3 regions of the Cytobacillus sp. FSL R7-0696 genome follow, and region 3 is predicted to be linked to each of the others. Evidence: riboswitches for the same ligand, from Rfam matches in the RefSeq annotation. Region 3 holds a riboswitch; each other region holds the start of a gene.
The links. A riboswitch is a leader RNA that binds a small molecule or an ion and turns the genes downstream of it on or off. The one in region 3 is predicted to bind lysine.
Positions count from the first base shown of each region.

Region 1: another riboswitch for lysine. It lies ahead of MKX29_RS09885 (transporter substrate-binding domain-containing protein); the one in region 3 lies ahead of MKX29_RS13625 (Na+/H+ antiporter NhaC family protein).
Region 2: another riboswitch for lysine. It lies ahead of MKX29_RS15715 (aspartate kinase); the one in region 3 lies ahead of MKX29_RS13625 (Na+/H+ antiporter NhaC family protein).

Region 1 covers NZ_JBBOWA010000001.1:1,889,802-1,894,594, forward strand. Annotated here, with positions in the region: gene MKX29_RS09880 (methyl-accepting chemotaxis protein) at 94-1,581, shown strand; lysine riboswitch at 1,712-1,896, shown strand; gene MKX29_RS09885 (transporter substrate-binding domain-containing protein) at 2,026-2,871, shown strand; gene MKX29_RS09890 (amino acid ABC transporter permease) at 3,054-3,812, shown strand; gene MKX29_RS09895 (amino acid ABC transporter ATP-binding protein) at 3,837-4,571, shown strand.
Region 2 covers NZ_JBBOWA010000001.1:3,028,062-3,032,854, reverse strand. Annotated here, with positions in the region: gene MKX29_RS15725 (succinate dehydrogenase cytochrome b558 subunit) at 1-113, opposite strand, end outside; gene MKX29_RS15720 (YslB family protein) at 561-1,037, shown strand; gene MKX29_RS15715 (aspartate kinase) at 1,135-2,364, opposite strand; lysine riboswitch at 2,520-2,700, opposite strand; gene uvrC (excinuclease ABC subunit UvrC) at 2,770-4,542, opposite strand; gene trxA (thioredoxin) at 4,685-4,793, opposite strand, start outside.
Region 3 covers NZ_JBBOWA010000001.1:2,619,676-2,624,468, reverse strand. Annotated here, with positions in the region: gene MKX29_RS13630 (ABC transporter substrate-binding protein) at 1-592, opposite strand, end outside; gene MKX29_RS13625 (Na+/H+ antiporter NhaC family protein) at 1,069-2,640, opposite strand; lysine riboswitch at 2,813-2,997, opposite strand; gene MKX29_RS13620 (YunC family protein) at 3,122-3,424, opposite strand; gene MKX29_RS13615 (DUF72 domain-containing protein) at 3,486-4,331, opposite strand; gene MKX29_RS13610 (iron ABC transporter permease) at 4,657-4,793, opposite strand, start outside.

The DNA.
Region 1 (4,793 bases), 730 kb from region 3:
TCATACCGAAATAAATAAGAGAAATAAAAGAAAAAAAACCCAAATAATAGGCTTAAAGTCCTTGTTTTTGGATTAATTTAGGAGGAAAGATAATTGGGTACGCAAAAGAACGAATTATTAAGAGTTCATAAAGTGAATATGTGGGGATTGATGACATTAGCTGTTTTATTAGTCTTACCTATTGTTATTGACCGAGGTTTGAGCGATACAATTGTCATTATGTGTGCTGGGATTTCTGTCATTGTCATGGCTATTGTTCTGTACTTTTTGCGTATCAATGATTACGTAAAGGGCTTTTTGTATGCTGCTATACCAAACCTCATTGTGATGATGCTCTTTTTTGTGGACGGTTATGCTTTGAATAAGCATTATATTTTATTCTTAACGGTTGCAATGGTGGTGCTGTATTTTAAGAAAGAAATGATTGTTGCTTTTTCTGCATTCTTTAATATTAGTTTTATTGCTACCTACTTTATAATTGGCCATCAGTTATTAGGAGAAAGTAATAGTGTCCGGAGTATTTTTACTATTATTCTTGTCACCAACGGGATTTTGTACTTATTTTATTTATTAGCTAGTTGGGGTAGGGAATTGATTGACCAAGCAGAGCAAAAAGAAACGGAGTCAAAAGACCTTCTCATACAGTTGCAAGACACCTTTGGTTCAATAGATAAAGGTACAGTGACTCTAGAAAATCATATTGGACTTTTTAAGCAAAATATTGAAACGATACATGAGTCAAGCCAACAAGTATTAGAAGCTGCTCAACAGATGGCTACAAGTATTCAGGAAGAAGCGAACAGCTTAAATATTGTCAATGATTCTATGAGTCAGTCTTTACAAAATACAAAAGAATCTGTTGCCATTTCAGAAGGTGTCGTAGAAAAGTCGAAGAGTATGAATGAGAAAGTACAAGATGGTTTAACTAAGATAGTCGATGTTACATCGCATATGAATACAGTAAATACAACGATTAGTGTGACAGCATCGACGGTATCAGATGTTCATTCTAGTATGGAACAAGTGAATAAATTATTAGCAGGCATTAAACAAATTGCCGATCAAACTAATTTACTCGCATTAAATGCAGCAATTGAATCAGCAAGAGCCGGAGAGCATGGGCGAGGGTTTGCGGTCGTTGCAGATGAAGTAAGGAAGTTAGCTGAGCAAAGTGCTGAAATCACGGTGGCGATCTCTGAAGTGACGAATACTCTTTTCACTCAGTCTCTTGAAGCACGTCAAAGCTCTCTTGAAGGGGAAGGTGCTGTAAAGCAGGGACAAGCACTTCTAACAGAGATATCTGCCTTTTTCAACGAGATCCAAACATCATTACAAGAAAACAACTTAGAGTTAGTGAAAGGTGTCAATGAAGTGTCCGCTGCCACAGAAAAATTTGAGCAAATTCAAGAACAGATTGAAAATATGGCAAATATATCAGAGGAAAACGCTGCAGCTACAGAGGAAATCGTTGCCATCATAGAAGATGAACATGAGATGGTGTCAAAAGTAAACCATTCGGTAGCGGATATTAATCATTTGAGCATCCAGTTAAAAGAGTTAGCTTCAAGCAAACAAGCTTGACATTGGTAATTATGCTCTGATCAAAAGGTTGTGCGAAAAAAGGACCAATTTTCCATAGAGTTTATATTGACAGACGCTATTAAACTATTGTAGCCTAATAGATATCAAATTGAATAAACCTCACTTTTTCTGGTGGGGTAGAGGCGCGGTATTTAACAGTCTTTAGTAGAGTGATAAGGCATGATGAAACTAAAGAGAAGGAAATATCGCCGAAATGTGCTATATCCATTTGTATAGCATGTTGGGTCTGCAGTGAATAATTGCAGGACTGTCTTAATAAATTTACCCGGTTTATTAAGGTGCACTATCTCTAAAATGGGAAAAGTAGAGGATTTAGGCGGAAGAATAACAAGGACCTGAGTTCATCTCAGGTCTTTTTTTGTTATTCTTTTTCTTAATTCGGAATAGTTTAATTAGTAGAAAAATATATTAGGGGGAATAGAAATGAAAAAGAGATTTGCTTTACTAGCTATGGCTTTAGTAATGAGTATGTTTCTAGCTGCTTGTGGTTCAAATGATGAGGCTGAAGGAAGCACAGGTTCAGGTGGAGAAGATAAAGACGTGTTTCGTGTAGGACTAGAGGCGGGTTATGCGCCATTTAACTGGACGCAAATGGATGATAGCAACGGCGCAGTTGCAATTGAAGGTAATTCAGAGTTTGCAGGCGGTTACGATGTTGAGATTGCGAAGAAGATAGCAGAAGGTTTAGGAAAAGAGTTAGTAATTGTGAAAACAAAATGGGATGGTTTAGTACCATCATTAAGTTCAGATAAAATTGACGCCATTATTGCTGGTATGTCACCAACAGCAGAACGAAAAGAGACGATTGATTTTTCTGATAACTATTACGAATCTGATTTAGTCATGGTAGTGAAAAAAGGTAGCGATTACGAAAATGCCACATCCATTCAAGACTTCAGTGGAGCAAAGGTTACTGCCCAATTAAATACATTTCATTATTCAGTAATTGATCAAATTGACGGCGTACAACAGCAAACAGCGATGGAGAGCTTCCCTGCTATGCGTGTTGCATTAGAGTCTGGAATTATTGACGGTTATGTTTCTGAACGTCCTGAAGGTGTAAGTGCTTCAGCTGCTAATGATAACTTTGCGATGGTTGAATTTACTGAAGGATTTGAGACAAGTGAAGAAGATACTGCCATTGCAGTAGGGATGAAAAAAGATAGCGAATTAACAGATAAAATCAATGAAATCCTTGCAGATATTTCTGAAGAAGAACAAAAAGAATTAATGGATGCTGCTATTGAGAATCAGCCAGCGGCAGAATAACTAAATGAGCCGGCTGCATGAGATGTAGCCGGTTTTATATCGAGAAGAAGGTTAGGAGAGACATGAGAAATAAACAACTAGGGTAGCGCATCCTCTCCGTCGTATTAAACCTTTGAAGCGCAAATCCTTAGCAGATTGATTGGTAATGGCCAATCATGATGAGAGAAAAGGAGATCATTGTTATGAGTATAGAATGGATTATTCGCATCGTTGTCGAATATTGGCCAATGTTTTTACGAGGCGCCGGTGTGACATTAGTCATTGCCTTAATTGGTACCGTTTTCGGTGCCCTAATTGGTTTGTTGTCAGGCATTCTTCGAACAATACCAATACCGGAGAATGGTCCTAAACGGTTGTTATTAAAAATAGTGAATTTCTTGTTATCTGCTTATATTGAATTCTTTAGAGGCACACCAATGATTGTACAGGCAATGGTTATTTTTTACGGGGCAGCAATGGCCTTTGGCTATCAAATGGATCCGCTCATTGCTGGTATCGTTATTGTTTCCATTAACACGGGTGCTTATATGGCTGAGATTGTTCGTGGAGGGATTATTTCTGTCGACCCAGGTCAATATGAGGCAGCCCAAGCCATTGGGATGAACCATTTGCAAACAATGATGAATGTTGTTTTACCTCAAGTCATTCGAAACATTCTTCCAGCTACAGGTAATCAATTTATCATTAATATAAAAGATACTGCCGTGTTAAGCGTGATTTCTATATCTGAATTATTTTTCCAAACGAATTCAATTGCAGGGAATAATTTCCGCTACTTTGAGTCATTCTTTGTTGTTTGTATTATTTATTTCGTTATGACTTATACCGTTACATTAATTCTACGCTATATTGAAAGAAGAATGGATGGACCGGAAAATTACGTCGTTGCAGGTGAAATGGATACGGCAGAAGATATCAAAAGAAAAACAACAGGAGCATAGGTGGCGGAAAGGAGAGTTGGAAAAGTGAATACAGTTGTTGATATTCAAGGGTTAAGTAAGTCTTTTGGTAGTCATGAAGTATTAAAAGATATTAACTTCTCAGTGAATAAAGGAGAAGTAGTTACAATCATCGGCTCATCAGGGTCTGGGAAATCGACCCTATTAAGATGTGTCAATCTATTAGAAAAGCCAAGTGGTGGACAAATTATCTATAACGGTGAAAATATCCTCGACGATAAACATAATGTCCATCAATATCGTAAAAATCTCGGCATGGTTTTTCAATCTTTTAATCTATTTAATAACCATAATGTATTGGGCAATTGTGTTGTTGGGCAAATAAAAGTATTAAAGCGTTCAAAAGAGGAAGCAGAAAAAATCGCGAAGAAATATTTGCGTGTGGTCGGGATGGAGGCTTATGTAGAAGCTAAGCCAAGACAGCTTTCCGGAGGTCAAAAACAGCGTGTGGCGATTGCAAGAGCACTTTCAATGGAGCCAGATGTGATGTTGTTTGATGAACCAACCTCAGCACTCGATCCTGAAATGGTTGGCGAAGTGTTAAAGGTGATGAAGGAACTGGCTGGCACAGGCCTGACCATGCTTATTGTCACCCATGAAATGGAATTCGCCCGTGAAGTGTCGGATCGCGTTGTCTTCATGGATAAAGGCGTCATTGCTGAAGAAGGGACACCAGAGCAACTATTCAATAACCCCAAAATGGAAAGAACCAAAGCTTTCCTACAACGTACACGTAACTAAAAGAAGCTTGCCCGATTTAATAATTAAATTGGGTTGGCTTCTTTTAGTTTTAGCCTCTCGTACGGAACGTTGTTAAAAGCTTTGGAATTGGATCAGAAGTTTGTCGGACCTTTGGTAGAATTTGAGCTGCGACAAAGATGAATGAACCACATTCGTAAGACCAACTTATGCTGTCGTATTTCCGCTCCAGAATTAAGCTTATTCATGTCTAGCTCGGAAGGA
Region 2 (4,793 bases), 410 kb from region 3:
CCCCTAGTTGCAAAATGGTTCACTACTAAGTGTTGGATCAAAAAGACCCCAACAGGTATAACTCCAAGTAATGAATGCAATCTGCGATTTAAAAACTCTCGATTACCCGCCATAAGTTTACCCCCTTGAATTTGTAGCATGACACGCTGAATATGTACATAACAAATCCTTCGCATCACTAAGAAAATGCAAATCATTTTCAAAACATTTATATGACATGTCCATTTTACTCCCATCGCCCATTAGCGTCAAGAAAACGGATACAGATTTTGTCGATATTACGAAAATTTTTTCTATTCTAGTTTCACTCAAAAAACCAATGATATAGTTTTTTCAACCCTATTTGGCGGTATATTAAAATAGCTTAAATCACGCAATAATATTCATATTTTACGCATAAAAATACATTTACATTAGATTATTATTAGTGTTAAGATTATTCCCATAATTTACACCAGTTTTACAAACTAAAAATTTTTCCCTTTTCACTGTACGTATTCGTTTTTTCCAAGTAAATTGTATATATTAGACTTTATGAAAGAGGGGAGATTTAGCATAATATGCCATCTCAAGAAGCCCAAATAGAACAAACCGAAAACATGGCAGAATCAATCGAACCAAACAAAGAAGTGATTCCATCCTTTGGTTATGAATTAATTAGAGAAGAACTTTTACATGATTTGCTAGGTAAAGACGCACCAGATATCTTATACTGGGCAGGCAAGAGACTAGCGCGTAAATATCCTCTACAAACAGAAGAAGACTTATTCAGTTTCTTTGTCGAGGCTGGTTGGGGAAAATTAACGAAAAACCTCGAAAACAAAAAAGAAATCGAATACGAGTTAACAAGTGAAGTCATTCAAAAGCGCTGTAAAGAAAATGCTCACGCAACATTCCAATTAGAAGCTGGTTTTATTGCTCAACAAATCGAACAGAAAAAAGAAGTGATTTGCGAAACATTCGAGCACCCACGTAAAAAAGGTGGAAAGGTCCTCTTCACAGTCAAATGGGATAAAAAGGACAATATCCACACCTAATAAATATACCCAACAGTAAAAAAAATCCAAACATCATTCTTTTTAAGGCGTTTAAATGGTGTTTGGATTTTCCTATCTTATACTACTGCTAGCTCATTTAATTTTTTATTAAATCCCCAACTAAATTAAACGTTTGATGTAAAGCTTGAGCAGCATTTAACATATGCGCTTGGTCAATCACAGCCGAGACCTTTATTTCAGATGTACTGACCATCTTTACAACGATGTTATTAGCAGCTAATACATTAAACATCTCAGCTGCTACTCCTGGGTTTGAAATCATTCCTGAACCGACAATCGAAATTTTCGCCAATTGTGATTCCCATTCAATCTGATCATAACTTAAGGCTTCTCGATTTTTTTCTAGTATTTTCACAGTCTCTGTAAGATCTTGGTTTTTAATAGAGAAAGATAAGCCTGATGATTTATCATCTGTAATACTTTGTATAATAATATCAACATTTATATGTTCTTTCGCCAAGAGTGAAAAGATGGATGAAAGGCTTATTAAAGGGTCTTTAATCCCTAGTACAGATACCCTTGTAATATCATCTTCAAAAGCAACCCCTCTAACAACTAAGTTCTCTTCCATTTCCGCAACCTCCTCAATAATTGTTCCTTCTTCTCGTTCCATACTGGAACGTACTTCAAGCTTTACATTGTAATTTTTTGCAAACTCAACTGCTCTTGGGTGTAGAACGCCTGCACCAAGATTAGCTAATTCAAGCATTTCATCGTAAGAGATTGATGGAAGCTTTCTTGCATTTTTTATATAGCGTGGATCAGTTGTGAATACACCTGTTACATCAGTGTATATATCACATTTGTCCGCTTTTAATACTGCTGCAAGAGCCACGGCTGTTGTATCAGAGCCACCCCGACCTAATGTCGTTATTTGGCCAGTCTCACTTAAACCTTGAAAACCCGCTACGATAACAATTCTCCCTTTCTTTAACTCTTGTGAAACAGGCTTTGTGTCAATATCAGTGATTCTTGCGTCACCATGTACTGATTCCGTTTTAATCCCTGCTTGCCAGCCTGTATAGGAAGTTGCCTCATAACCTTTGGAATTTAATGCAATTGTTAATAAGGAGATTGTAACTTGCTCACCTGTAGATAACAACATATCCATTTCTCTCTTACTTGGAGCAGGTGATAATTCTTTTGCCATACCAACTAATTGATCAGTCGTTTTGCCCATAGCCGACACAACGACAACGATATCATTACCATTATTTTTTTCTTCAATGACACGGTTAGCTACATTTTGAATATGATCAACCGAGCCTACGGAGGTTCCACCAAATTTCTGTACAATTAAGCCCACTTTTCTCCCCTACTTTCAAGTCATTCGTTTTTTATTCCCTGCCGCCTGTATGTACAACCAACACATTTCTACCCATATTCGGCATAAAAAAAAGCAATGAGATGAAACCCATCCCATTGCTGTGTAGTCAAACGTATGAACAATCTACGCACACACAGTGAGATAGCCCTCCAAGACAGATAGTCTTGACAATCCTGCACTTATTCAATGCAGAACCAGCGAAGAAAATATTGAGTCTTTCTTCACTTCGGCGAATATTCCCTTTCAAAGTCCTTCAAACGAAGCTCAATCTTCTAAGGAACTTTTACTAATGAAACTCGCACCTCTACCTTCACTTTCAAGTTAAAAAGTGATTTGATATAAAGTTAAAAACACTATACCATATTTGTTTTTTTCAGACAATGTCTATTCATGTAACTTTTCATAAAGTTCTTGTGCAACTTTTAATGGTAAGCCAGATTCCCTAAGGTCTTCTACACTAGCTGATTTCATTTTTTTTACAGAACCAAAATCTTTTAATAACTGCTTTTTTCTTTTTTCCCCAATACCATCAATTTCATCAAGAAGTGACTGAAATGCACTCTTTCCACGAACTTGTCTATGAAATGTAATCGCAAATCGATGCACTTCATCTTGAATACGTTGTAATAAATAAAATTCCTGGCTATTTCGAGCGAGGGGAATGATCATTAATGGATTTCCATAAAGAAGTTGAGATGTTTTATGCTTATCATCTTTGACTAATCCTGCTAGTGGAATATCTAAACCGAGTTCATTCTCAAGCACATCTCGAACGACTTCAACATGTCCTTTTCCACCATCAATGATAATTAAATCAGGTAGGGGGAGCCCTTCTTTTAAAACCCGGCTATATCTCCGTCTCGTCACTTCCCTCATAGATTCATAATCATCTGGTCCTTTAACTGACTTAATCTTATATTTCCGATACTCCCTTTTTGCAGGCTTACCATCGATAAAGACAATCATTGCTGAGACAGCATCGGTACCCTGGATATTGGAGTTATCAAAAGCTTCAATGCGATAGGGTGTGTAAATTCCTAGCTCCTCACCTAAGCTTTCTATTGCATTCACCGTTCTTTTCTCATCACGTTCAATAAGCGAGAATTTTTCTTTTAAAGCAATCTTTGCATTTTTATAGGCAAGTTTCACTAGTTCTTTTTTTCTCCCTCTTTGAGGAATAAATATTTTCACATCCAAAAGCTGCTCAGCCATCGTCACATCAACAGAGTCTGGCAAGTAGATTTCCTTTGGTTTAAAATGGTTAGCTTGTTCATAAAAACGGCCGAGATAGGTGAGCATCTCTTCTTCAGGCTCATTATAGATTGGAAACATAGACACATCTCTTTCAATGAGTTTCCCTTGCCTAATAAAGAATACTTGTACACACATCCAACCCTTATCAACCGCATAAGCAAACACATCTCGGTCTGTAAAATCCGTCATCGTAATCTTTTGTTTTTCCATCGTCGTTTCTATATGGATAATTTTATCTCTGAAATCTTTTGCTTTCTCAAACTCTAGCGCTGCGGACGCTTCTTCCATTTTCGTTGAGAGTTCTTTTTTGATCTCTTTATAACCACCATTTAAGAAGCGAGTAATCTCATCTGTCATTTGTTTGTATGTGTCAGATTTTACTTCATTTACACAAGGAGCTAGACATTGTCCGATATGGTAGTAGAGACAAACTCTATCTGGTAAGGTGTTACATTTTCTTAAAGGATAAAGGCGATCTAATAATCTCTTTGTTTCATTGGCCGCCTGCACATTTGGATATGGACCAAAATATTTACCTTTGTCTTTTTTTACTTTTCTCGTGGTAATTAATCTCGGATGTCTTTCATTTGTTAATTTAATAAAAGGATAACTCTTATCATCCTTTAACATGACATTATATTTGGGGTCATGCTTTTTAATTAAATTTAACTCTAATAATAATGCTTCCATATCGGAAGAGGTCACGATGTATTCAAAATCTTCAATTTCATTTACCAGCCTTAATGTCTTTCCATCATGCGAACCGGTAAAATAGGACTTAACCCGATTACGAAGCACTTTCGCCTTACCGACATAAATAATTGTCCCTTGGCGATCTTTCATTAAATAACAACCAGGTTGAGCAGGTAATAAAGGTAATTTATTTTTTATATTATCATTCATAATTAGCTGTCACATCCATACCTAAAAAGAATATCATTGCAGGAGGAAACCATACCCTTCTTACTGATTTTGCCATACTTGTACTGTAAAAAAACCCCGATCTTCTAAAAGTAGAAGCCGGGGTTTGTTTTTATGGTACTTCTTATGCACCATGTTTTTGAAGCAATTCAACTAGTGCTTCTTTCGGTTGGAAACCAACCACTTTATCTACTTCAGCACCATCTTTAAATACGATGAGAGTCGGGATGCTC
Region 3 (4,793 bases):
CTGCTAAACCTTTTGCGTAATCACTTGCGTTATCAGCATAGATAGCTACATTTTTCACTCCTAATTCATTGGCAGCAAAATTCGCTGCTACTGTTCCTTGGAAAGGATCAATAAACGAGGTACGGAATACAAAATCATTTAAGCTTCCATCATCATTCACTGTTACATTTGGACTCGTACCTGAAGGAGAAAGCAATACCGTCTCTGAATTATTAGCCACTTGTGCTTGAGCAACTGTGTTACCACTTGTAGCAGACCCAATAATAGCTACGACATCATCATTTTCCGTTAATTTAATAGCTGCATTGGTTGCTTCTGCTGCATCCGATTTATTATCGACTTTTACAATTTCTATCTCTTTACCGTCGATTCCACCATCTTTATTAATTTCATCCACAGCCAATTCGATTCCTTCAGCAATTCCTTCACCATATGAGGCAACTGCACCAGAAAGTTCTAGGTTGGCACCTATCTTGACAGTATCACCAGACTCACCACCACCTGCACTATCACTACCACAGCCAGCAAGGAAACCTGCAGCTCCTATAGTAGAAGCTAAAAGAACAGCCGTCATTCTCTTTTTAAAAAACATAATGATCCCCCTCTTTTTGATTATTCCAACAACTAAGAGCATGGTTCAAATCCCCCATATAAACCCCACAAGAAAAGATACCACACAAAAAAGTAGACTAAAATAACCAAAATGTAATATTTTTCTGATAATTGCTATAAATCTAAAAATAGTATAGTATCATTTTATTCATCTGTCAAAACAATCTTTGTGAATAATACTAATATTTAGAATTTTATTAATAGTTTAGAGCGTTAAAGGGTTTCTTTTTCATATGTTTTGTTTGTAAAACTCTATCATTATATTCATAAAATAATTAATAGTAGATAGATATAATGTAGTTCATTCAATTGTTAATAATAGCAATTGAAAATAACTAGCTACTTTTATATAAAGTAAAATAACTTTGCTTATGTAGTAATTTTAGACTTGTAAGATAGAAAAAGAGGAATGAACCGACGAGTTCATTCCTCCTTCCTATATGTTCAAAAGAACTATTATATCGTCTTCTCGGTTTTTGTACCGAACATTTTAACAACAAGTAAAATCCCTGCCATCATAACAATCAAAGCAGCTAATGCAATGATTACACTTCCACTTACACCCAAAATGATATAAGAGATGGCCGCAGCAACAGCTGCTGTAAAGGCATAAGGAAATTGTGTAATGACATGATCAATCAAATTACTTCCTGCACCTGTGGCGGATAAAATAGAAGTATCAGAAATCGGTGAAGCATGATCTCCGAATACTGCCCCTCCAAGTACAGCTGCCATTGCAGGAATCAGCAGGGATATATCTGTAGCTACAGCAATATCACCAGCTATTGGAAGGAGAATGCCAAATGATCCCCAAGATGTCCCTGTACTAAATGCCATAAGTGCCGCAATAATAAATAGGATAACAGGGATAAAATCATGACTCAGATTCGATTGATTAATAACGCTAGCCAAGTATTCCCCTGTACCTATTTGACTAATCAAATCTCCGAGTAACCAAGCAAAGATTAAGATCAATACTGATCCAAACATAGATTTCATCCCAACCCATGTAGCTTTCAAATAAAAATTACTCGTTAGTTTATCATCTTTCTTTAATACTTGAGCAAATTGTACGTAAGCAACAGCTAAACTCAATAATCCTCCGACAATTAATGATAAGGCCACATCTGTGTTTTCTAATAAGGATACTAACGACACATTCCCCTCTGCCCCATTCATGCCTGTCCAAGCCATCATACTCACTGTTCCAATAAATAAAACAATGATTGGCCAAACAAGATGACCAACAGTCCCTTTCGTACTAATAGGTAATTCTTCTTGAACCTCGTCTTTCAACTGTTTCTTCTTATCAAATAGAATTCCTTGTTCAATAGCTTGTTTCTCATGTTTCTTCATTGGACCAAAATCAATTTGCCCAACAACAATGATAAACACCATTATGATTGCCGCCCATACATAAAAATTTAACGGAATGATTTGCATGAAAGCAGAGAAAGCACTATAATCAGTTATTTTATGAGACACTAAAATCGAGCCAATTAAGGCGATAATTGATGCTCCCCAACTTGATATAGGCGATATAACACATAAAGGTGCGGATGTTGAATCAATTAAATAAGCAAGCTTTACACGTGATACTTTTTGTCGATCAGTAACAGGTCGAGATACCTGTCCAACTGTTAACGCATTAAAATAATCATCTATAAACAAAATCATACCTAAAACTACGGTTAATAACTGTGCACCCACTCTCGTTTTCACACGCTTCATTGCCCATTCACCAAAGGCACGACTACCACCCGATAGTGAAATAAATGCAGTAATGCTACCAAGAATAAGTAAGAATAATAGAATGAATATATTCCAAGTATTTAACCCTTCATCTGTTATGAAAAGTGCTATAAACGACGAGAAAAATATTTGTAGCGTATCTAGCGGTTGATATCCTCCAATTAAGATAGCTGCTGTTAACGCCCCTAAACCAAGGGAGAGAATCACCCTTTTTGTTAGTATAACCAAAAGCATCGCTACCAAAGGTGGCAGCACAGAAATAAATGTACCTGTCATAAAAAGACCTCCTATTAGTATAGGAGCTATAGACATGAACGAATGCGTCTCATATCAATTAACGATCAGAGAAAGGTATCCTCCACTTTTCTTTGATCCTTAATTGATAATAAAAAAAGAGTAACGATAGAGATTCTATCATTACCCTTCAAGAAGTAACGTTATTCTCCATCACGACTGTAGCTCCCCATTATGGTTAATATACCTCCATAATGACAGTGTTACTCCTATTTAGAGCAACCCCAACAAATAAATATTGACGTACCTATTTGCTTCGGCAAATCTCCCTTTTATCAAAGTTCACTGTTGTCATCCTCACATTGATTACTAATGATGATTTGCGCCTCTACCCCATCGGATTGATAAGGCATTATTCAATTGTTATACATTATATCAAAATATAATTATTTATGCAAAACTCTATCAAAACCTAAAATATACTTAAATTTATTATTTTTAAGATATAGTAGGATACTATAACCTATACCATTCTTAATAGCGCTTCTCTTCCGATCATCCCTTTTTTAATTCCTAATTCCTCTGCAGCAAAAGTGACTGATTCAAGTGGTGCATCTATTAGTTGTTGAATCGTTTTTACCCCTACGGCTCTACCAGCAATGACATGGCGATCTTTTAATTTTTCATTTAATAACGCAACGTCTAATGCACCACACATGATATATCCATTATCATTTGATACAACTAACAAATTAGTTTTTGGCAGCTCAACGGATACAGTCATAAACGTATGACCATCCAAAATAACAGGCTTTAATTCAACCATGACCGTCCCCCCTTCCCTTTAACAATTTATGTTATAGGTAGAGATTCGGTGTACTCATTAGTTAAAATAAACCGAGTTGTTTTGGAGCTAATCCCTCATATTCAATTCCTAATATTTCTAGAATTTCCTTTGCATTATCCGCTGCGTCACCACCAGAATTATTATTAAATAGTACATAGACGTCCTTCGCCTCTTTTTGTAATTGCTTTAATCGCTCTGCCCACTCCAATAATTCCTTGTGATTATAACGGTATAGATAGCGAACTTCACGCCAATTTGGTTGTTTTTTATTTTGCCATCCATGAACATTACGACCATGCAAGCGGACAAGTACAATTGGATGTCCGCAAGTATGCATTACAATTGGAACAGAGCCCTCCCCTGCTTGTGGTTCATCACAAACGGTATGTATCCATTTCTCTTCCTTGATAAAATTTAAAGTACCTTCTATAAACACAGCTTGATACCAAGACTGATGACGAAATTCAACAGCACATGGTATTTCTCCCATTTGCTGTTTACACCAGCGTAAATATTGAACGTTTTCCTTTTTACAATTAAACCACGGTGGAAATTGAAATAGGACCATCGCTAACTTATTTTCTCTTATATAAGGGGCAAGCGACGCTTTAAAAGCAGCAAACATTTCTTCTTTGGACTCAAAAGGAATCTCTCCCCTTTGATGCCCCGTCATCCCCTGATAAGCTTTCACAACAAATTTAAATGAAGCAGGCGTTTCCCTCACCCACTTTTCCCCGTTCCTTTCTGGCTGTACGGCATAAAAGGAGGCGTCTACCTCAACTGTTGGAAAATGAGCGCCATATTCTAATAGTTTATCTCGGTTAGATACACGCTCCGTATATAGGCTGTCATGATCTCCCCATCCAGTTAAACCAATCCTAATCATTCCATCACCTCATCTACCAATAATCTTCATACTGATTATTTTACCTAAAGGATATAACCATAAACAAGAAACACAATGAAATAAGTGAAAAAGAATCAGTCAAAAACAGAAAAGAAAATTCTTAGAACATTCCATTAGCACTTTACTCATTTTGTGATTGCTCATCGGTATCAAAAAAGGAACCCTTACGCAGTAATAAGGAAAAGCATATAGAAAAAGTACCTTACTGGAGATGGTATAAATCAGATATCCGTTTCTTACTATGAGTTTAAAAGAAATAAAAAATAACCCGAACCATTGTTCAGATTATTTTTTATTAAACAGATTAACTCGCTTTGATTTTGTTCGTTTTCTTCAATAAATAAAGTAAGTATGGTGCACCAATTAAAGAAACAATTATTCCAGCAGGTATTTCTTTAGGAGCTAAAACGACTCTTCCAAGAAAATCAGCTGAAATAAGTA